3 regions of the Terrabacter sp. NPDC080008 genome follow, and region 2 is predicted to be linked to each of the others. Evidence: predicted binding sites of a transcription regulator. Region 2 holds the regulator's gene; each other region holds the start of a gene.

Region 1 (7,543 bases), on a different contig from region 2:
GCGCGACGGCTCCGAGTGGGCCATCACCGGCGACCTGACGATCAACGGCGTCACCAAGTCCGTCACCATCCCCTTCGAGGAGACCGGCTCGGCCAAGGACCCGTTCGGCAACACCCGCGTGGGCTTCGAGGGCGAGGTCACCATCGACCGCACCGAGTGGAACCTGTCCTTCAACGCGGCCCTCGAGACCGGCGGCGTGCTGGTCAGCGAGAAGGTCAAGCTCGAGTTCGACGTCTCGGCCATCGCCAACGTGCCTGCCGCCGTCTGAGTCACGGCGACACCAGCTCCACCCGAAGGGGTGAGGACCGAGAGGTCCTCACCCCTTCGTCGTCCCCCGCCGGGGCTCGGCGTCAGTCGCGCCGATGCTCGGGGAGGCCGTCGAGGGCGTCCCGGATGACGGGCCAGGCCACCTCGCCGGAGTAGCCCTTGCGCGCGAGCATCCCGGCGAGCCGTCGAGCCTGCACCGCCGGATCCAGGCCTCGCATGGTGCGCAGCTTCTTCTCCACGAGCAGCTCGGCCCGGGCCCGCTCGTCGCCGGCACCGACCTGGCCGAGTGCCTCGTCGGCGATCTCCTGGTCGATGCCCTGCTTGCGCAGCTCGTGGGCGAGTGCCTTGCGTGCCAATCCATTGCCGGACTGCTTGGACCGCACCAGCATCTGGGCGTACGCCTCGTCGTCGACGAGACCGACCTCGGTGAAGCGGTCGAGCACCTTGGCGGCCACATCGTCGTCACACCCGCGCTGCCGCAGCTTCTTCTCGAGCTGTGACCGGCTCCGAGGCGCCATGCTGAGCTGGCGCAGCACGATGGCCCTGGCGACCGACTCGGCCTCCCCGTCGGACAATTCGTCAGGCTCGGGCGCGGCGCCATCTTCGCGCACAGCGTCAGCCCCGGGCGTGGGGAGGTCGGACTCCTCGGGCGGCGGCGCCCAGTCCGGCCGCTCCCCCGGGTCCTGCGACCCCCAACCGGTGCCGGGGGCCTTCGCCGGTGACGGGCGTGAACGCGCGCGACCAGCAGCCCGGCGCCCGGCAGCCGGGCGCTGCGCTGCGCCCAACGCCGTGCCAGTCGCGGGTGGCAGACCGCTGGCCCGCGCCCGGGCCACGACCTCGGCGTCAGCGAGGGCGGCCGCAGCGCGGGCCAGACGGTCCTGCGAGGTCTCCTGGTCGGAGGAGCCCATGATCAGAAGTCGACGGGCACGTCCGCGACCTGGGCGGGCTGGTCGACACGGGGACCGACCCCCAGCTTCTCCTTGACCTTCTTCTCGATCTCGTCGGCGAGGTCGGGGTTGTCCTTGAGGAAGTTGCGGGCGTTCTCCTTGCCCTGACCGAGCTGGTCGCCCTCGTAGGTGTACCAAGCGCCGGCCTTGCGGACGAAGCCGTGCTCGACACCCATGTCGATCAGGCCGCCCTCGCGGGAGATGCCCTGGCCGTAGAGGATGTCGAACTCGGCCTGCTTGAACGGCGGGGACACCTTGTTCTTGACGACCTTGACGCGGGTGCGGTTGCCGACCGGCTCGGTGCCGTCCTTGAGGGTCTCGATGCGGCGCACGTCGAGGCGCACCGAGGCGTAGAACTTCAGCGCCTTGCCACCGGTGGTGGTCTCGGGCGAGCCGAACATCACGCCGATCTTCTCGCGGAGCTGGTTGATGAAGATCGCCGTCGTGCCGGTGTTGTTGAGGGCACCGGTCAACTTGCGCAGCGCCTGGCTCATCAGGCGGGCCTGCAGACCGACGTGGCTGTCGCCCATCTCGCCCTCGATCTCGGCGCGGGGCACCAGGGCCGCGACCGAGTCGATGACGATGATGTCGATGGCGCCCGAGCGGATGAGCATGTCGGCGATCTCGAGGGCCTGCTCACCGGTGTCGGGTTGGGACACGAGCAGGGCGTCGGTGTCGACGCCGAGCTTCTTGGCGTAGTCGGGGTCGAGCGCGTGCTCGGCGTCGATGAAGGCGGCGATGCCGCCGGCCCGCTGCGCGTTGGCCACCGCGTGGAGCGCGACCGTCGTCTTGCCCGAGGACTCCGGGCCGTAGACCTCGATGACGCGGCCGCGCGGCAGTCCGCCGATGCCGAGCGCGACGTCGAGCGAGATCGAGCCGGTCGGGATGACCTCGATGGGCGGCCGGACGTCGTCGCCGAGGCGCATCACCGCACCCTTGCCGTAGCTCTTCTCGATCTGGCCCATCACCGAGGCGAGGGCCTTGTCCTTGTCCTTCTCCTGCACCGATGCCATGTCGGTCACCTAACTGCCGTCTGCGCTGCGGTCGTCTACCTTCGACCCGGGCGACGGCTTCGAATGAGATCGAATGAGATTCGCTGTCGGGTCAGACGTTAGGTGCCGGCGCCGACATCGGGTGGACCACGAGACGGCCTGTGGACGATGCGGGTGGTGGCGCAGGACCTGTGGACAACACACTACCGAACACGTGTTCGAAATGCGCACCCGACACGCCGGTCAGCGGCTCGACCGGCCGCCCTGCCCCGCCTGCCCGCCCTGCGCACCGCGCGCCACCCGGGTGTCGCGGCCGAGGCGTCGCTCCGGCGGCACGTCCATGTCGACGCAGATCGCCTCCCACACCTCCCGCGGCGGCTCGCCGTCGGCGAGCGCCTGCACCACCGTGCGGTTGCCCAGCGCACCCAGCACGTGGTCGCGGGCGAGCGACCCGGCATACGCCGCGCCGAACTCGTCGTCCATCAAAGTCCAGAAGTGGCTGATCCGCACCCCAGCAGTCTGCCACCGGCCACGGCGGAACCGGGACGCTCGCTCCCGGCGTCGCAAGATCACGCAACCGGCCACGGGGTTCCCACGCGGCCGGTATGGTCCATTCGTCCCGCGCCGACGCGCGCGGCCCATCGACTCTTCAGGGGAGCACAGCATGACCGAGCCCAATTCCGGGGGCAGCCAGCCCTACACCTATCCGGTGCCCGCCGGCACGGCGCAGACGGTGCCCGGGGAGGTGTCCCTCTCGGACGACCCCCAGTCGCCGACTCCGGGTGGCCGCAGGCGTCCCGCCCTGCTCGTGGGCGCGCTCGTCGCGGCGCTCGCCCTCGGCGGCGCCGGGGCGCTCGCCTTCCAGAAGCTGAGCGGCGGAGGGTCCCAGCCGGCAGAGGTCCTGCCCGGCGACGCCTACGCGTACTTCCGCCTCGACATCGACCCGTCCGCCGGGCAGAAGATCGCCGCCGTGCGCTTCCTCGGCAAGCTGCCGCAGGTCAAGGACACCCTCGACACCGACAACCCCCGCAAGAAGCTGTGGGACCTCGCCGCCAAGGACGCGAAGAACAGCTGCGTCTCCAAGTTCGACTTCGACAAGGACATCGCACCCTGGCTCGGGGACCGCGTGGGGGTCGCCGTGCGCCCCGGCGGCACGAAGAAGGACCCGAACTTCGCGATCGCCTTGCAGGTCAAGGACGACGGCGCGGCGAAGGACACGCTGACGCGCCTGTTCGCCTGCAGCAAGGACGGAGCCGACGTGCGCATGCGGGGCGGCTACGCCATCGTGACGGCCCCGGGGGCGGGAGACGCCACCCTCGCGGCCGTCGACAAGGGCTCGCTGGCCACCAACACCACCTTCACGCAGGACATGGCGGCCCTCGGCGAGCAGGGCGTCATGTCGGGCTGGTTCGACATGGGCAAGGGTGCGAGCGAGATCCAGAAGCTCGGCGGCACCGCCGCGCTGGGCACCCTCGGTGACATGGGCAGCATGGGCTCGATGACGACTGCGGCCGGCGCCAAGGGGCGCGTCGCCGTGGCCGTGCGCTTCCAGGCCGACTACGTCGAGCTGGCCGGCGCCGTCCGCGGGGCCGACGGGTCGATGACGGCCAAGGGCGACGGCGCGGAGCTCGCCTCCCTGCCGGCGAACACCCTGGCGGCCATCAACATCTCCGGCGCGGACCAGATGCTCAAGAACGGCTGGCCGACTCTCGAGAAGCAGCTGCAGGGCCTCGGGTCCGCCGGCACCGGCTCGAGCGACATCACCGGCGAGATCGAGCAGCAGCTCGGGATGAAGCTGCCCGACGACCTCGAGATCCTCCTCGGTCGCTCGTTCACCCTGGCCATGCCGGGCCAGACCTTCGGGTCCGACATGCCCACCATCGGGGCCAAGGTCCTCACGAGCGACGCCAAGCGCGCCGACGAGCTCGTCGGTCGGCTCCTCGAGACCGCCGGCGCGCCCAGTGGCACCCTGACCCACAAGGCCGACGGCGACAAGCTGTTCGTGGCGACGACGCCCGGCTACGCGGACGACCTGCAGGCGGGCGGCAAGCTCGGCGACACCGACGCCTTCAAGCTCGCGGTCGGCGACGTCAGCCGCTCCAACGCCACCCTGTTCGTCGACCTCGACAAGGTCGACGACCTCGTCAAGGGGCAGGTGCACGGCCAGGCCAAGTCGTTCCTCGAGTCCCTGCGCGCCTTCGGCGCCAACGCCTCCTCGACGGGCAGCGGCGAGGGCACGTTCACGCTCCGTCTCGTCGGCGACTGAGCCACGCAACACCACGAAGGGCCCCGCTCCGGCGGGGCCCTTCGTGCGCGCGGGTCAGCCCGCCGTGACGAAGCCGGAGATGCCGAAGCCGCCCGTCGTCGGAAGGCGGATCTGGTTCTGGCAGTAGGAGACTCCGCCGACGACCGGAGAGGCCACCGACCACCAGCCGGCATCGAGGTCGCTCACCTCGGTCGTCGGCTCCGCAGCGACGAGCGCCGCGGCGGCCCCGACGCCGATGTGGCTCTCCATCATCGAGCCGACGATGGTCCGCAGGCCCTCCTCGTGCGCCCGGCGCAGCATGTCGCGTCCCACGGTCAGCGAGCCGCACTTGGCGAGCTTGACGTTGACCAGGTCGGCGGCCCCCAGCCGGATGATGCGCTCGAGGTCGTAGGGCCCGTAGCACGACTCGTCGGCCATGACCGGCAGCCCGACGCGCTCGCGCACCCAGGCGAGTCCCTCGACGTCCTCGGCGACGACGGGCTGCTCGACGAACTCGACGCCGAGGTCGGCGACCTCGAGGGCCCGGATCACCGCGACGGCCTCCTCGCGCGTCCACCCCTGGTTGGCGTCGAGGCGGATGGCGACGTCGGGACCGACGGCCTCGCGCACCGCGGCGACACGCTGCACGTCGGTGCCGGCGTCGGTGCCGACCTTCATCTTCAGGGTGGTGAAACCGTCGGCGACGCGGCTCCGGGCCGTGTCGGCCAGCGCATCCGCGGCGCCCGCCGAGAGCGTGACGTCGGTCGTCAGCAGATCACGTATGCCGTCCGCCCGGGTCGTCAGGACCGCCGCGACGGAGGTGCCCTCCGCCTGCGCGAACAGGTCGTGCAGGGCCGCGTCCACCGCCGCCTTGGCGCCGAAGTTGCGGGCCACGGCGCGCTGCACGACAGCACCGGCCGCCGCCAGGTCGTCGCGGTCGTCGAGGCGCCGGCCCACGACCGCCGGGGCGAGCATGAGCTCGATGCAGGCGGTGGCGCTGGCCAGGGACTCGCCGGTGACCTGCCAGACCTGCGGGGCCTCCCCCCAGCCGGTGCGGCCATCGCTGTCGGTGATGGTGACCACGACGGTGTCGGTGGTCTCGGTGCGGCGCAGCGACGTCACGAAGGGCGTGTGCAGTCGGACGGACGAGCTGGTCGTGGTGACGCGGTCGATCGTGGTCATGCCTGCCCCTCCCCCGCCGGGTGCTCGGCCGCCCACACCTCGCGGGCCACCTCCGCCACGAGCGCTGCGGCTGAGGTCTCGTCGAGGTCGACGGTCGTGCAGACGGCGAGGACGAACGGGTCCTCGCCCACCGGGCGCACGAGGGCGACGTCGTGCGAGACGCCGGGGATCCAGCCGGACTTGCTCGCCGTGGGCGTCCCGGTGGGCAGGCCGGCCGGGACCTGGTCGACGTGCACCTGGCGGCTCAGCAGCTCCTCGACCGGACCGAGCACGGCCTCACCGCCGAGAGCCTGCTCGCGTCGGCCGACGGCGGCCATCACGAGCCCGAGGTCGGCGGCGGTGACGGTGTTCGTGATGCCTGCCTGCCGGGCCACCGCGTCCTCGATGCCTCTTGCCACGACGGTCGCCGGGGAGCAGCCCACGATGCGCAGCACCTCGGCCACCTCGCCGAGGCCGACCACGTCGATGAGCAGGTTGGTGGCGATGTTGCTCGACTGGGTGATGGCCGCTTCGGCCAGCTCGAGGACCGTGCGCGTGGCGCCCACCGCACCCCAGGTCTGCGGGTCCTGGTCCTCGGACTCGTCGAGCGAGAAGGGGGACCCGTCGAGGACCGAGGCGAAGGTGGCGGTGACCTGCACCGGCGCGGCCAGGTCGATCTCTCCGCGGGCGACGCGCCGGAACGCTGCGATGACCAGCGGCAGCTTCATCGTGGAGGCCGCGTAGTGCGGGGCGAGGGACGAGCGCTCGTAGCGGGAGCGGCCGTCGAGGTCACCGAGCCAGACGGAGACCACCGGGTCCGGGTGGTCCCCGTCGCGCAGGTGCCCGGTCAGGCGGGCGATCGCGTCGTCGAGGCGTGGGTCGAGCTCGGTCTGCAGCGCTGGGAGTGGGGTCGGCACCCCAGAAGGCTAGAAGATCAGGCGGCGGAGGCGGACACCACGTCGCTGCTGGGGACCGGCAGCGCGACGGTCGGGGCGAGCCCCTCGCTCTCGGCCATCCGGTTGGAGACGTCGACGAGCACCTCGGACAGCGGCAGCCGCAGCGCCCCGCAGATGGAGGCGAGCAGCTCGGAGGAGGCCTCCTTCTCGCCACGCTCGACCTCGCTGAGGTAGCCGAGGGAGACCGATGCCGTGGCGGACACCTCGCGGAGGGTGCGGCCCTGGGCGCGCCGGCGCTCGCGCAGCACGTCGCCGAGCTCGCGTCGCAACAGTGTCGTCATGCCGTCCTCCTTCAGGTCGCTGGTGTCGTGCGGTCGGAAGCAGAGCCACCGCCGGGGTGACCCGACAGGCCTACCGTACCCCGAGCCGCCGACGGCGTGGCAGGGGTTCGGGTCGTGGCGCCGATCTCGTCCACCGCGAGGCGGATGACGGCCTCGACGGTCGCCGAGCGGATCTGCGCCCTGGTCCCGTTCAACTCCAGGGGGCGCGTCACTGTTCCCCGCGGACCGGCCACCGCGACGTGCACGGTGCCCGCGGGCTTGCCCTCGCTGGGTCCGGGGCCCGCCACCCCGGTGGTGGCCAGGCCCCACGTGGACCCGAGCCTGCGGCATACGCCCTCGGCCATGGCCACCGCCACCGCGGGATCGACGGTACCGACCCGGGCGACCAGCTCGGCGGGGACGTCGAGGAGCAGGGTCTTGACGCGCGCGGCGTAGGCGACCACGCCGCCGAGCAGCACCACCGAGGCACCGGGGGTGTCGGCGATGGTCGCCGACACGAGGCCGGCCGTGAGCGACTCGGCGCACGCCACGGTCTCGCCCGAGCCGGTGAGCAGCGCCACGAGGCGGGCACCGGGCGTGGGGTCCTCGCCGGCGTGGGCGTCAGTCGGCGCGGCCATGTCAGTCCAGGTTGGCCGGACGCCCGGGCGGGGTCGTCTCCCCCGCGGCACCGGTCACGGGGTCGGTGTCCTTGGCG
Region 2 (7,543 bases):
CCGGCGGCGACGTAGGTCAGCACGACGCGGTCGATGAGCTGCTTGAGCGAGGTCTCGCGGGCGGCCGTGCCCACGGCGCCACGGAAGTACTTCGTGGTCACGATCGTGCTGGCGTTGACCGACCAGAAGTCGGGGAACTCGACGCCGCGCTGCTCGAAGATCGTCTCCCCCGTCTTCCAGTTCTGCTGGACGACGTCGCGCTTCTCCCACGTCACCTCGTCGTACGGGTGGACGCCGGGCGTGGTGTAGATGCGCTCGATCTTGACGCCCTTGGCGCCAGCCTTCGAGCGTGAGCTGCGGTTACCGATCTCCGTCATGTCGTGCGGCCTCCCTGACCGAATCTGCTGCTGGGAATGAGTCTTGCGTGGAGCACCGACAGTGCTCGGGCGCCCCGGTGGGCGTTGGAGCGCCGATGGCGCCGAGGGTTTGAGGCTGGGTGGAGGGTGTTACCGCTGGGCGCCGAGCCCGTCGACCTGCGAGGGAGCTGCGGGCTCCTCCCCCAGGGCGGCACGCTCGGCTCGCAGGAGCGCGATGGCTCCCTCGAAGTCCTCGAGGCTCTCCCACGCCTGGTAGACGCTGGCGAACCTGAGGTAGGCGACCTCGTCGAGCTCTCGGAGCGGCTCCAGGACGGCCATGCCGACCTCGTGCGCCTCGATCTCGGCGTTGCCCTGCGACCGGATCGCCTCCTCGACCTTCTGGGCGAGAAGGGCCAGGTCGTCCTCGCTGACGGGCCGTCCCTGGCATGCCTTGCGCACGCCGGAGAGCACCTTGGACCGACTGAACGGCTCGGAGGCACCCGACCGCTTGATCACGTTGAGACTCGAGGTCTCGAGCGTGGTGAAGCGGCGGCTGCACTGGGGACACTGACGACGGCGACGGATGCAGGCCCCGTCGTCGGTCGTTCGCGAGTCGATGACCCGCGAGTCGGTGTGGCGGCAGAACGGGCAGTGCACGCCTGGCCACCTCCCTCTCCCCAGCTCGGACGTTCGCGGAACGCCCACCCATCCGGCACGATTCCCCACAGGTGTCCATGGGCTGCACCGGAGTTCGTGGAACCGGTGACGCCTGGGGACGACCTGGGGACGACGTTGGGGATGACCTGTGCGTAACCCCCATCGAGTTGGGGACTACATGTGGACGTCTTACATCTGTGTAACTACTAGATGTTGGGGTAACTGTAGGCGCGCTGTGACCTGCACCGCAAGCAGATCGCCGAAGTGCCCGCGTGTCGCGCCGCTGACCTGCACAAACGCCGTGGAGCTCTCTTTCCGGACGGCGTGTCGGGCGCGCGCCACCCCTACATCTGGGGGCCCCGGGCGCCCACCACTCCCCCATGTGCGGCCTCCGGGCATCGCTGCGGAGCAGCCGAGGACGTATGCCGTCTCGCGCCGCACGCTCGCACCTGCCCGGTGCTTGCCCCTGCAGCGCTGATGTCCGAGGCTTCCTTCCGTGACGACCCGGACAAAGCACCCGCCGGCCGGCTCCTGGCAGCGTCGAGAGGCAGCGCTGCGGGACTACGACGTGCTCGGCAACGCGCCCCAGAAGGAGCTGCAGGCGCTCGTGGAGATCGCCGCACAGGTGTGTCGAGCGCCCCGAGCCGCGATCAACCTCATCAGCGCGACCCACCAGCACCAGGTGGCCACACTGGGGTTCGACGCCTCGATCTGCACCCGTGAGGACTCGATGTGCGCGGCCGTGCTCGAGCACACCGCCCGGGTCGTCGTGCCCGATGCACGACTGGACGAGCGCTTCCGCCACAACCCCTTCGTCACCGGACGGCTCGGGGACGTCCGCTTCTACGCCTCGGCGCCGCTCGTGACCCCGGACGGAGTGGCGATCGGACGCCTCTGCGTCTTCGACTCGCATCCGCGCCAGCTCGATGCAGAGCAGGAGCAGGCGCTGGGCACGGTGGCCGAGCGGGTCGTGGACGTGCTTGAGCTGCGGCTGCGCACCAGGCGCCTGGAGAGCTCGCTCGAGGCGCTGACCCGCACCCAGCAGGAGCTGCACCGGTCGAACGAGGCGCTGTCCGTCTTCACCGGCCAGGTGAGCCACGACCTGCGGACGCCCCTGACCGCCATCATGGCCAGCACCGAGCTGCTCGGGCAGGAGGACTCGGTCAAGGACGACAAGTGGGCCCAGCGCCTGGTGACGACGGCGCACCGTGCCGCCACCCGGATGGCCGGGATGATCGACCAGATGCTCGCGTATGCACTGGTGGGCGCTCAGCTGCAGCGCAGCCCGACGGATCTCGGCGACGTGCTCGCCTCGGTGCTCGAGGACCTCGCGCCGACGCTGGGCAGCGCAGGGGCGACCGTGAGTGCGGGCCGGTTGCCGACCGTGTCCGTGGACCGGCAACAGCTGTACTCGGTCCTGCTCAACCTCGTCTCGAACGCCGTCAAGTACGCCCGCCCGGACGCCGCGCCGGTCGTCGACGTGAGCGCCGAACGCCGGGGCGGGTCCTGGCGCATCCAGGTCCGCGACAACGGCATCGGGATCGCCGAACAGGACCGCGAGACGGTGTTCGGGCTCTTCCACCGGGCACCGGACGCGAAGAGCTCCGTCGAGGGCAGCGGCATCGGGCTCGCAACCGTCAGGCGGATCATCGAGGCCCACGGCGGCCTGATCGGGATCAGCGGCGTCGAGGGGCAGGGCACGAACGTGTGGTTCGAGCTGCCCGGCGAGGACCACGACGGCGACCCCAACAGGTACACCAGCAACGACACCGACCACGACAACCCTCCCAAGAGCAATCACGCCAGCGGTCACGACATCGACGAGGCCTGATCCAGGAACGCCGCACCCCCTGCAGGGGATGCGGCGTCCGGGGGCGGCCACGGCGGGGTCGAAGCGCCGCAGTCGCCAGCCGCAGAGGTGGAGCCAACGCGGCCGATCTGGGGGACGGGCGTGCGCCCGTCAGTGGGCGGGGATGACGAGCTGCTGCCCCGCGTGGATCTGTGACGTGCTCAGGCCGTTGGCGACCTGCAGCTCGACGACGCCGTCGGTGACGGACAGCTCGGGAAGCTCGCGAACTGCGATGCCGGACAGGGTCTGGCCCGCGTGCACGGTGATCGTGCGGGCATCCCCACTGGCCGAGGCGAGCTGGCCCGCGAGACCGACGCCGAGAACGGCGATGACGCCGGCGACGAGCACAGTGCGCACGAGGCGGCCGAAACGCGTCAGCCGCATCGTGGGTGCGGCGCCGCAGACGCGCTCCGCGTCGGCCGCACGGCCACCGGCACGGCGGGCGAGGACTGCATCCCGGCCGGTTGGAACGAGCACGAGGTGCCGCTCGACACCCCGCCCGACACCCTGCTCGACGTGACGCCGGGCCTTCCGCTCGACACCGGCCTGACGAACGTCCTCGACGACGACGGCGCTCATGGTGACCTCCCCTTGCTCGTGATCCGGCGAACATGTGTTCGATAGAACGTCTGTACGATTTCTAGCACGCCTCGGCGACGAAGTCGAGACACGCATCGAACACATGTTTGGCAACTGTGTTCGAAACTCGTAGTCTGTGCTCACATCAGACACCTCAGCAGCCACCACTGACACTGGTCCCGACACAGCGACATCCGGGGAGTCAGCCGCGGTCTGAACGAGAGCCGACGAAGGGAACACCATGGGCGTGACCGAGCTCCCCGACCGCGAGAACGGGGACGGCCTGACCGTCCGCCAGCGGCGCGTGCTCGAGGTCATCCGCAACTCCGTCGACCGGCGTGGCTACCCGCCGAGCATGCGAGAGATCGGCGACGCCGTGGGCCTGGCCAGTCCCTCGAGCGTCTCCCACCAGCTCAACGCCCTCGTGGCCAAGGGCTACCTGCGCCGCGACCCGAACCGTCCGCGCGCCCTCGAGGTCGTCTCCCCCGACGCAAAGGCCGAGGACCTCGGCTACCGCGCGGGGTCCGGCGAGCCGGCCCGCCCAGGCGGCGACCAGTACGACACCGAGACCGACTCGGGCGATGCCCGACCGCAGGCCTCGTACGTGCCGGTGCTCGGGCAGATCGCCGCCGGGGTGCCCATCACCGCGGAGCAGGTCGTCGAGGACGTCTTCCCGCTGCCGCGCCAGCTCGTCGGCGAGGGCGAGCTCTTCCTCCTCAAGGTCACCGGCGACTCCATGGTCGAGGCCGCGATCTGCGACGGTGACTGGGTCGTCGTGCGCCAGCAGCAGCACGCCGACAACGGTGACGTCGTCGCTGCGATGCTCGACAACGAGGCGACCGTCAAGACGTTCAAGCGCAAGGACGGCCACGTGTGGCTCATGCCGCACAACCCCGACTTCTCCCCCATCGACGGCGACCACGCCACGATCCTCGGCAAGGTCACCGCGGTGCTGCGCCGCATCTGAGCGGCTGCGACGCGGACCAGGCCGCCCGATGGCCCACGAGCGCACGCGCGACGTCGTCCTCACCTACCGCTACCTGCGGGGGGCGATGATCGGGCTGCTCCTCATGCTGCTGCTGTCGGTCGGCTACCAGTGGTGGTGGGAGACCGGGCACTCCTGCTGGCTGGGTTCCATCAGCGCGTACTACTACACCCCTGCCCGCGGCATCTTCGTCGGGGCCCTCTGCGCCCTCGGCGCCAACCTCATCGCCTACAAGGGGCACTCGGCGGAGGAGGACGTGCTGCTCAACTTCTCGGGCCTGATGGCCTTCGTCGTGGCCCTGGTCCCGACCGAGCCCGACGGGCGGTGCGGGCCCAACGCATACACCCAGACGGCACCCGAGATCGCCGCCGCCGTGCGCAACAACATCTGGTCGCTGCTCGTCGTCGCCGTCCTCGCGGCTGGTGTCGTCGCCTGGCTCCAGCGTCCCGGCCGGGCGGCCGCGCGCGCCCGACGCACCGTGCGCTCGGTCGTGGTGAGCATCGCCTGCGGTGCGGTCGTGCTCGGTGAGCTGGTCCTCTTCCTCGCCCTGCGCGACCGCTTCATCGCCCTCAGCCACGGGATCGCGGCCGCCACCATGGTCGCCGGCGTGATCGCCGTCATGGTACTCAGTGCCCTGCGCGTCGACGAGCGTCACCAGGGCCGGGCCGACGGTCGCGGCTCCGTCTACAAGCGGATCTACATCACCCTCGCCGTGGCCCTCGCCGTGGCCCTGGGCACCGCCGTGCTCACCGCCGTGAGCGTGGCCGGCCTCGACCACCTCGTCCTCGTCTCGGAGGTGATCATCATCGCCTTGTTCGGCACGTACTGGGGCGTGCAGACCAAGGAGCTGTGGGACCTGCGCGATGCGCACGGGCCCGAGGCGCGCGCCGCGGGCCCGACCGCCGAGTGACCCGGGCGAGGATCGGCCGGCGCACGCCTCAGTGCCCCAGCCCGTTGCGCAGTCGGGTGAGGGTGGGGCCGAGCGGGGCGTGCAGGCGCAGGGTCGCCTCGCCGTCGCCGCGGGTCGCCGAGCGGGTCACGATCGCGACGGGCACGTCCCTCTGGTGCGCCCGGCGCACGAACCGGTAGCCGCTCATCACCGAGAGCGACGATCCCAGCACGAGCACGGCACCGGCGGCCTCGACGAGGCTGAAGCACCGCTCGACGAGCGCCTTGGGCACCGACTCACCGAAGAAGACGACGTCCGGCTTGACGGTGTCGCGGCCGCACACGAGGCAGCGGGGCGCGTGGAAGGACTCCACGAGGGCGTCGGCCAGGACGATGTCACCGTCGGGGCGCACCTGCTCTCCCCACTGCGAGCCCACGGCCGTGGCCGCCTCGGCGAAGCGCTCCATGAACCCGGGGTTCGCCTGTGTCATTCGCTCGTGCAGCCCGATGCGCGAGGTGTACTCCCCGCAGGTGAGGCACACGGCGCGATCGAGCGAGCCGTGCAGCTCGACGACGTCGGTGGCACCGGCCGCCTGGTGCAGGCCGTCGACGTTCTGCGTGATGACCGGTCCCACGTAGCCGCCCTGCTGCAGGTCGGTGACGACGCGGTGGCCCTCGTTGGGTTCGGCCGCATTGAACCGCTGCCAGCCGATGTAGCTGCGCGCCCAGTACCGCCGCCGCGCCTCGCTGGAGCCAGCGAACTCGCCGTACGTCATGGGCTCGACCCGCCGGGTCCCGTCCGGGCCGCGATAGTCGGGGATGCCCGACTCCGTCGAGAGACCGGCCCCCGACAGCACGACGACCCCGCCGCCACTGACGAGGTCGACGAGGTCCTCGAAGGTGCCGAGGTCGTGGGTCTCGAGCGGGAGGGTCCGGGTCGTGGACAGCCGGGTCGTGCCCGTCGCGGCGGTCGACTGCGGGGGTATGCCGTTCGGCTGCTGCACGTCGTCAGCCTACGTCTGCCCCCGGCCGGGTCGAAAAGCGCGGCACCGCCCTACTTCCATAATCGTCCGTTATGCTTTGTGCATGATCGATGCTGCCGGCCTGCGGGTCATGAAGGCCATTGCCGACGAGGGAAGCTTCACCAGCGCCGCCAACGCCCTGGGCTTCACCCAGCCGGCCATCTCGCAGATGGTCCGCCGCCTCGAGCAGCGCACCGGCACCGTCCTCGTCGAGCGCTACGGGCGCCAGGTCCGCCTCACCGAGGCCGGCCAGGTGCTGGCCCGGCACGCCGTGGGCGTGCTCGCGGCCCTCGACGCCGCCGAGGAGGAGATCACCGCTATCGCCGGGCTGCGTGCCGGACGGGTCCGACTTCAGGCCTTCCCGAGCTCGTCGGCGACGCTCGTGCCGCGCACCTTGGCAATCCTCAAGGCACGCCACCCCGACATCACCGTCACCTTCACCGAGGCCGAGCCGCCCGAGTCGCTGGCCGCGCTGCGCAACGGCGACTGCGACGTGGCCGTCGCCTTCGCCTACGAGGGCGCCGAGCTCGGCGAGCTCGAGGAGGACCTGTCGCTCCTGGTCACGCGGCGCCTCATGGACGACGAGGTGCGCCTCGTCGTCCCCGGCGGCCACCCGCACGCCCACGACGAGGCCGCGACCCTCGGTGACTTCGCGAGCGAGGAGTGGATCGCCGGCTGTCCCCGCTGTCGCGGCCACCTGCTGTCCCTCGCCGACACGGCGGGCTTCCGCCCCAACGTCGCCTTCGAGACGGAGGACTACGTCGCGCAGCTCGGCCTCGTCACCGCCGGGCTGGGGGTGGCCCTCGTCCCCGACCTGATCCTCAACGCCGCCAAGCACGACCAGGTGGCGATGCTGCCGCTCTCGCCCGCCTCGCGCCGCCAGATCCTCGCGGTGACCACTCCCGACCTCCAGCGCGTGCCCGCTGTGGCGGCAGCGCTCGACGCCCTCTGCGAGGCGGCTGGCGCCGACCCCACGGTTTCCCCCGCCGAGCTCGCCGGCGCCACGGCCTGACACCGGGCCGGACGGCTCGACCACGTCGCGGGGTCGACCCGCCGCGTCACGCGCGAGCGCGCCGGCACCACCCGGCATACGGTGGGCCCATGGGTGACCGCGACCGCATCTCCTACCTGCCCGTGCCCGGGCGCGACGACGTCCCCGAGGGCGTGAGCCGCCTGTGGGACAAGGCGCAGGAGGCCTTCGGCTTCGTGCCCAACGTCTTCCGGGCACAGGCCCTCAACGGCGAGCAGTTCCTCGCCTGGTGGGGCT
Region 3 (7,543 bases), on a different contig from region 2:
GGGGCCGCCGAGTTCGTCAAGGCGCTCAAGGAGTCCGGCCGGCCCTTCCTCGTGCTGACGAACAACTCGATCTTCACGCCCCGCGACCTGCGGGCGCGGTTGCTCATGAGCGGGATCGACGTGCCCGAGCAGTCGATCTGGACCTCCGCCCTGGCCACGGCGCAGTTCCTCGCCGAGCAGCGTCCCGGCGGGACGGCATACGTCGTCGGAGAGTCGGGGCTGACGACGGCGATGCACGACGTCGGCTACGTCATGACCGACCGCGACCCGGACTACGTCGTGCTCGGCGAGACGCGCACCTACTCCTTCGAGGCGATCACGCGCGCGATCCGCCTCATCGAGAAGGGCGCCCGCTTCATCGCCACCAACCCCGACCCGAGCGGACCGAGCCCCTACGGCACGCTGCCCGCCACCGGTTCGGTCGCGGCGCTCATCTCGACGGCGACCGGTCGGCAGCCCTACTACATCGGCAAGCCCAACCCGCTCATGATGCGCAGCGCCCTCAACCGGCTCGACGCGCACTCGGAGACCACCGTCATGGTCGGCGACCGCATGGACACCGACATCATCAGCGGTCTCGAGGCGGGCCTACGCACCGTGCTCGTCCTCACCGGCTCGACGAGCCGAGAGCAGGTCGAGCACTTCCCCTACCGGCCGAGCCGCATCGTCGACTCGATCGCCGACCTGACGCCGTATGCGGAGACGACCTGAGCGCTCACCCGCGGCCGAGCAGGCGCTGCCACCACGACGGCCGGGCAGCGAGCTCGGCGGCGCGGGCGGCGGCCCGCTCCTCCCGGGCTCGGCGCTGCTGCTCCTCGAGCTCGGCGCGCAACGGCCGCCACCGCTCGACCATCTCGTCGACGTCGAGCGTCTTGGCGATGAGGGGCGGCAGGTTGCCCACGGCCGGCCGCATCCGGTCGGCGAGGACGCGCGTGTTGTAGTCCTCGATGATCTCGCGCACCTGGGCCTCGGTGCGCACGTCGACGAGGGACTCGGGGTAGCCGGCGGCCTCCTTGCGCAGCGCGAGCGGACCCGGGAGCGCACCGCCGAGGTCGAGGTTCTCGCGGGCCGCGAACCGCTTGACCCACCAGTCGGGGTCACCGGAGTCGCTGAGGTCGAGCGGCTTGCCGGCGCCGGGCAGGTTGTCGAAGTCGCCACGCTCTTGCGCCTCGCGGATCTGCTTCTCCACGGGGCTCTCCCAGTACGGCTGACCGGCCATGCATCCACGCTAACCGACACTGCCCTCGAAGCGGCGATAGGCGTCACGGGAGGCACACCCGACACAGCCATCGGCGCGGCTCGGAGATGGCGAGTTTGCTTGCAGCGCAATTGAACTGGTGCGAGAAACCCTCGATCCATCATTCGAACTGATGTACGATTGGCCCATGAGCCAGAGCGCAGAGCGGATCGAGGAGGACTGGGACCACGTCGCGTCCCTGGCCGCCGATCTGCACGACGCGCACGCTCGACTCGTCGACTTCGTCGCCACGGTCCTGGCCGAGGGCTCCTGGCAGGCCGCGGGTCTACGGTCTCCGGAACACTGGCTGATGCTCCGCGCGGGACTGTCCCGCGGCCAGGCGGCAGCAGTGCTGCTGGTGGCGCGTCGCGCCGGTGAGCTGCCGGAGACCACGGCGGCGCTGCGCGACGGGCGCATCAGTCTCGACCAGGCGGCAGTCGTCGCTCGGCACACGCCGGCCGAGTTCGACGCAACGGTGGCCGAGTTCGCACAGCAGGCGACCGTGACCCAGCTGCAGCGCACCGTCACCCGCTACGACTTCACCCTCCCCGACCCGACCCTCAACGCGGCGGGAGAGCTGGTCCCCGAGTCACCCGAGGACCGCGAGCCGGGCAAGGCGGAACCGGACGACGCCGAACCCGGGCACTTCGAGCCGGAGGGCACTGGGGCAGACGACACCGAAGCGACGAACACGAAGTCCAGCAACTCTGCGCAGGAGCCGGTGGAGCCGGCGCACCTGTCCATGGGCTACGACGCCGACGGTCGGTTCCGGCTGCGCTACGACGCCCCCGCCGAGGTCGGTGCCCTCATCGAGGCCGCGCTCGTCGAGGCCAAGGACCACCTCTTCCACGCCGTCACCCCGCCCGGGACTGCGCCCGACCGGCAGTCCCTCAACGGCGACGTCCTCGACCCACGCCGGTGCCCCGCCGACGGTGGCCCGCCCCGCGTCACCTGGGCCGACGCCTTGGCACTGGTAGCCGCCCGTTCTCTGGACGCCGCCGGAACGACCGGCAGCAGCACCACCGACAGCAGCACGACCGGCAACCGCGGAAGCAGCGGAAGCCCGGCGACCGGAGGTGCGCGGCGGAGCCGCTACCGGGTGCAGGTGCACCTGGACACCGACGGCGGCTGGCTCACCGGGCGTCCCCGCCTCCCCCAGCACATCGTCAACGGCCTGACCTGCGACGGCACTCTCACCCCGGTCTGGGAAAGCGAGGGCCACCCGGTCAACGTCGGCCGTGCCCAACGCGTCGTGCCGCACCGTACCCGCGTTCTGGTGCTCGACCGCGACCGCGGCTGCCGCTTCCCCGGCTGCGGGGCCACCCGAAACCTCGAGATCCACCACCTGGTGCACTGGCGCGACGGCGGCCCCACGGACCTGACCAACCTGCTGGGACTGTGCCCGTTTCACCACGACGGGCACCACCGCGGCGAGTTCACGATCACCGGCGACCCCACCCAACCCGACGGCCTGATCTTCGAGACCCGCACCGGCCTGCTCATCGGCCCACCCCAACCCCCGCGACGGCCGGCCCAGCCTGAGCTCACCGTCATCGCCGACACCGACACCAACACCGGAACGGCCGTCACGCACGGCAGACCGCGGCCACCCTCGCGCCTCGGCCGCCGCTACCCTGCTCCGCCCGGCGGTCCGCTGCACCTGCACCTCGTCGACTTCACTCCCGCTTGAGGCCGCCCGGCCGAGCAGAAACGGCCGCAACCGCCACCGAATTGCACACTCCAACCCTTGCTGGTTCGGCAAGACGGCATGGTGGGCACCGTGGAAGGGACAGGGATCTCCGAATCGGGGGCCGAAGGTGCGGGACTCAGTCACCGGCGGACGGCACCGGTGTGGTGGGCGACGGGCTTCGTCCTGCTCACGCTCGTCGGACTTGGCGCTCTGGCCTGGGCCGCGCTCCTGATGCACGCCATGCTCTACGGCACGTTCCAGGTCATGGATCCCGGCTCCGTGGCTGCCCCCGAACCCGGCCGATACGCTAGGGCGCTGGTCGTCGGCTGCCTCGTCGACGTCGCAGGCACGGCTGCGATGCTGAGGCTGCTGCTGCGCAGCACGGACCGACGCTGGCCTGCCTGGGCCAGCGCCCTGCTGGCGGCTGCCGTCGGCGGCGTGGTCGCCGCCAGCACCCTGCTCCTCGTCGTGGGCGTGAGCCCCTTGAGCCTGTTGGGGTACTGAGCCGACCCGGGCCGTCGGTCGCTACAGCTCCTTGCGGAGGTGCACGTCCGCGGCGTCGGGAGTCGGCACACCCTCCCAGCGGAAGATCTTGCGGTAGCCCTGCTTCTCGTAGAAGCCCGGCGCCTGGAAGGTGAACGAGGTGACGAACACGTGCGTGCAGCCCCGCGAGCGGGCCTCGGCCTCGAAGTCAGCGAGCAGCCGCTCGCCGAGGCCCCGGCCTCGAGCATCGGCCCGCACCCAGGTCATCCCGATGCCGGCGGCCACACCCCACGTCCAGCCGCTGACGCCCGCTGCCAGCTCGCCAGAGTCGTCGAGGATCCGGACGGTCAGCTCGCGTGCCGCAGGGGTGCCGGCGGTGGCAGCGGCGTTGACCGCATCCAGCTCGTCGGACAGTCGCTGGTCGAGGGTCGCGTCGGCCTCGCCGACGATCGACCGGTACTCCGAGGTGTTCGTCATGGCGCAGGAGCCTGCCACGACGGGAGTCACAGCCGGGCGATGACCTCGTCGAGCATCGCCTCGGTGAGCTTGCCGGTGAACGTGTTCTGCTGGCTCACGTGGTAGCTACCGACGAGCCGCACCGGTCGGCCGGCCGCCGTCCGCAGCACGGCCTCGGCTCCGTGACCGAAGCGCGGCTTGGGCCGCGGCACCAGCCACCCACGTCGGCGCGCGGCGCCGAGCGCGGCGTCCCAGCCGATCGACCCGAGCGCGAGCATCGAGCGCAGCTGCGGCTCGGCCAGCTCGAGGTCCCGGTCGAGCCACGGCGCGCACGTCGCCTTCTCCTCCGTGGTCGGCTTGTTCGCCGGCGGGGCGCACCGGACCGTCGCGACGATCCGCAGCCCGGTCAGCACGAGGCCGTCGCCCGAGGCCACCGACGTCGGCTGGCTCGCGTAGCCCGCGCGGTGCAGGGCGGCGTACAACCAGTCGCCGGAGCGGTCGCCGGTGAACATCCGCCCGGTGCGGTTGGTGCCGTTGGCCGCCGGCGCGAGCCCCACGATGAGCACCTCGGCGTCGGGGTCGCCGAACGACGGGCCCGGCCGTCCCCAGTAGGGCTGGTCGGCGAAGGCCGCCCGGCGCCCCTGTGTCGCAACGGATTCGCGCCACTCGACGAGCCGCGGGCACGCACGGCACACGCTGACCCGTGCATCGAGCTCGGGTATGCCGTCCGCTCCCTTCGCGAGGCGCCGCACCTGAGCCGGGGTGGTGGCCACGGGCGTCTCCGCCGTCGCAGGGTCACCCGGCCAGCCCGACCCCGCGGGCACCGGCGAGAGGAAGAGGCCACCGGTGACGGGGTGCTGGGCCGGGTTCGGCATGGCGGGAGGGCACATGGCCCCCACGCTAGGACGCGCGGCGACCTGACGGCATACGCCCCCTCGGCGACACGAGGCCGCGCTCTCGCGCGGTGTCAGTAGCCGCCGACCGATCCGCCGCTCGTGCTGGTGCTCGAGCTGCCGGAGCCCTTGATCGGGTTGCCGCTCGTGTCGACCACCCACCAGATGTTCATGACGCCCTGACCGAGCACGTCGCCGGGCGCCTGGTCCTGGGCGTAGTAGTAGAGGGGCCAGCCGTTGAGGGTCACCTGCTTGCCACCGCCCGGGGCCGAGATGGAGCCGACGGTACCGCTGACGCCGGTGGCCTTCGGGGCCGTGGAGCCCACCATGGCGGGCGGCCAGTAGCCGAGGCACTGGCCCGTGCAGACACTCTTCGTCGTGCCCTTCGTGTCCTTGGTGAACAGGTAGAGCGTCATCCCCCGGCCGTCGGTGACCACGTTGCCGAGGGATGTCGAGCTCGCCTTGAGCGCCGACACCTCGTGGCTGGAGGATGAAGTGGCCGCGCTCGTCGCGGCCCCTCCGGCCGCCGGTGCGGCAGCGGACGTCGAGGGCTGCGGAGCGGTCGAGCCGCACGCTGCGGCGGTGAGCAGTACGGCGGTGGCGACGGCCGCGGTGACCATCGTCGAGGGACCCGTGGTGGGACGCAGTGTGGGACGCATGATGACCTCCTCGTCGTGGGCGCCGAGCACCGACGTCCTCCTGCGATGACGCTGCGGGTCGTGGGACGGTTCAAGGGTCGGTGAGGTGCATCCGCGGCTGAACCGATCCGGCCCCGCGGGCGTCTTCGGACGAGAAAGCTACGAGTGACGTGTGAGGAGGTGGCTGCGGCATGCCGCTCGACGAGGATGCGGTCGCGGCGATCTACCGCGAGCACGGCCCGATGCTGCGCCGCGTCGTCTGGCGTGCGACGAGCGACCCCGACCGGGTGGACGACATCGTCCAGGAGGTCATCCTGCGGGTCTGGCGGCAGGCACCCGAGACCGACAACCTGCGCGCCTACCTCATCACGACGGCGCGCCACCTCATCGTCGACCAGTACCGCGCGTCCGCGAGGCGCCCCCAGCAGGCACAGCTGGTCGAGGTGGCCGAGCCGGACTCGGCCATCGACCGGGCCCTCGACCAGGTGCTCGTCGAGGAGGCGCTCGGGCGGCTGCAGCCGAACCACCGGGAGATCGTGCGCTGCCTCTACTACGAACGGCTCAGTGTCGCCGAGACCGCCGAGCGCGTCGGGGTGCCGGAGGGCACGGTGAAGTCGCGGGCCTACTACGCGGTGCGCAACCTGCGTGCCGTGCTCGACGAGATGGGGGTGACGCGATGACCACCGGGTCGGACGAGCTGCACGTGCTGCTGGGCGCCTACGTGCTCGGCGGGCTGTCCAACGAGGACCACCGCGCGTTCAGCGAGCACCTGCGCACCTGCGCCCGCTGCCAGGCCGAGCTCGGGCAGGTGTCGGGGCTGCCGCGGCTGCTCGAGCTGGCCGGGCCGCGAGGCGGTCCGCACCTCGACGAGGGGGCCGACGGCAGCGCCGCCGAGGACGGCACGGGCGAGGCCGGCGCGTCCGGCGCCTCGGGCACGTCCGAGACGGACGAGCGGAACCTCGCGATGCTGGTCGACGAGGTCGGCCGTCGGCGCAGACGGCAGCGCGGGGTCTTCTCGGGGATCGCCGCGGCGGCGGCCGTCGCCACCTTCGGCATCGGCGCCTCGCTGGGGCAGCAGCTGCTGGCCCCGCCCGCTGCCGCTCCCCCCGCGCCCTCGTCGGCGACCACGACAGCGACTCCCCCGGGCGGCACACCCGGCAGCGCGGCCCCGGTCGCGCACGTGGCTGTGCGGCCCGTGGCCGGCAGCGCCGTCCAGGTCGATGTCGCGCTGCTCGCCCGCGGCTGGGGCACCCAGCTCGACATCCGCTGCGAGGACATGCCGACCAGCGGTGAGGTGGCGCTCTGGGTCATCGACCGCAACGGCCGGGCCACGACCGCCGCGTCCTGGCGAGGCACGCCCGCCGGCTACTCCCGGGTCACCGGGGCGACCGCCCTGTCCCCCGGCGAGATCCGGGCGATCGAGGTGCGCACCGGCAGCGGGAAGGTGCTCGCGTCGGCCCGGACCTGAGGGCCTGGGGCTGAAGCCCGCAGTTCCGGGCCGGCGCTCAGAGCCCCTTCGGCAGCTGGGTGCTCGGCGGCGTGACCGAGACCTTGGCGCCGTCGAAGGTGACCTCGCTCAGCCACATGGTGCGGCCGGGCACCTCGTCGCCGATCGCGTCGGGCGACCACGCGTGGTAGACCATGAAGACCCGCCCGTCCTTCTCGAAGAGGGCGCAGTGGCCGGGGCCGGCGGCGACCGCGGTGCTCGTCAGCACGGGATCAGGGTCCTTGGTGAACGGCCCGGTCGGCGACGACGCGGTCGCGTGCCCGACGGCGTACTTGTCGCTGCCGTAGTCGTTGGCGGAGTAGAAGAGGTGGAAGACGCCGTCGCGCTCCCACACGAAGGGCGCCTCGACGAGCTGGCCCTCCCACGGCAGGTCCTGCCGGATGAGGCGCTTCGGCGTGCCCTCGAGGTGCAGCCCGTCGGCGGAGAGCCGCTGCACCGAGATCCACGTGTCCATGCCGACGGCGTTGCCGTCGTTCTTCCAGTAGAGGTATGCCGTCCCGTCGGCCGCGACGAAGGGTGACGCGTCGATCGAGCCGCCCTGGTCCTGCTCGCACACGAGCGGCTTGGTGCTCGTGTCGCGATACGGCCCGTCCGGCTTGTCGGCGACCGCGAGACTGATGCACTGGATCGCCGGGTCGG

The links. The regulator LexA, encoded in region 2, represses DNA repair genes until DNA is damaged. The targets are predictions, from matches to a motif close to TCGAACANNTGTTCGA.
Region 1: recA (recombinase RecA) is a predicted target of LexA. The motif match lies at 2,413-2,428, and genes of this name have one in related genera.
Region 3: AB0316_RS02920 (DUF222 domain-containing protein) is a predicted target of LexA. The motif match lies at 1,363-1,378, and genes of this name have one in related genera.

What each region holds. Positions count from the first base shown of each region.
Region 1 covers NZ_JBFBLC010000012.1:40,097-47,639, reverse strand. Annotated here, with positions in the region: gene AB0316_RS20850 (YceI family protein) at 1-268, shown strand, start outside; gene AB0316_RS20845 (regulatory protein RecX) at 351-1,175, opposite strand; gene recA (recombinase RecA) at 1,178-2,227, opposite strand; gene AB0316_RS20835 (DUF3046 domain-containing protein) at 2,450-2,716, opposite strand; gene AB0316_RS20830 (DUF3352 domain-containing protein) at 2,871-4,472, shown strand; gene AB0316_RS20825 (dipeptide epimerase) at 4,527-5,633, opposite strand; gene AB0316_RS20820 (serine hydrolase) at 5,630-6,529, opposite strand; gene AB0316_RS20815 (helix-turn-helix transcriptional regulator) at 6,547-6,849, opposite strand; gene AB0316_RS20810 (nicotinamide-nucleotide amidohydrolase family protein) at 6,861-7,466, opposite strand; gene pgsA (CDP-diacylglycerol--glycerol-3-phosphate 3-phosphatidyltransferase) at 7,468-7,543, opposite strand, start outside.
Region 2 covers NZ_JBFBLC010000006.1:265,152-272,694, reverse strand. Annotated here, with positions in the region: gene AB0316_RS17470 (vitamin B12-dependent ribonucleotide reductase) at 1-317, opposite strand, end outside; gene nrdR (transcriptional regulator NrdR) at 447-953, opposite strand; gene AB0316_RS17460 (GAF domain-containing sensor histidine kinase) at 1,450-2,784, shown strand; gene AB0316_RS17455 (LysM peptidoglycan-binding domain-containing protein) at 2,914-3,381, opposite strand; gene lexA (transcriptional repressor LexA) at 3,623-4,348, shown strand; gene AB0316_RS17445 (hypothetical protein) at 4,377-5,276, shown strand; gene AB0316_RS17440 (Sir2 family NAD-dependent protein deacetylase) at 5,305-6,258, opposite strand; gene AB0316_RS17435 (LysR family transcriptional regulator) at 6,341-7,288, shown strand; gene AB0316_RS17430 (peroxidase-related enzyme) at 7,378-7,543, shown strand, end outside.
Region 3 covers NZ_JBFBLC010000001.1:613,941-621,483, reverse strand. Annotated here, with positions in the region: gene AB0316_RS02930 (HAD-IIA family hydrolase) at 1-711, shown strand, start outside; gene AB0316_RS02925 (DUF1992 domain-containing protein) at 716-1,219, opposite strand; gene AB0316_RS02920 (DUF222 domain-containing protein) at 1,386-2,927, shown strand; gene AB0316_RS02915 (hypothetical protein) at 3,087-3,431, shown strand; gene AB0316_RS02910 (GNAT family N-acetyltransferase) at 3,453-3,887, opposite strand; gene AB0316_RS02905 (uracil-DNA glycosylase) at 3,914-4,756, opposite strand; gene AB0316_RS02900 (hypothetical protein) at 4,834-5,418, opposite strand; gene AB0316_RS02895 (sigma-70 family RNA polymerase sigma factor) at 5,589-6,077, shown strand; gene AB0316_RS02890 (zf-HC2 domain-containing protein) at 6,074-6,865, shown strand; gene AB0316_RS02885 (glycoside hydrolase family 43 protein) at 6,903-7,543, opposite strand, start outside.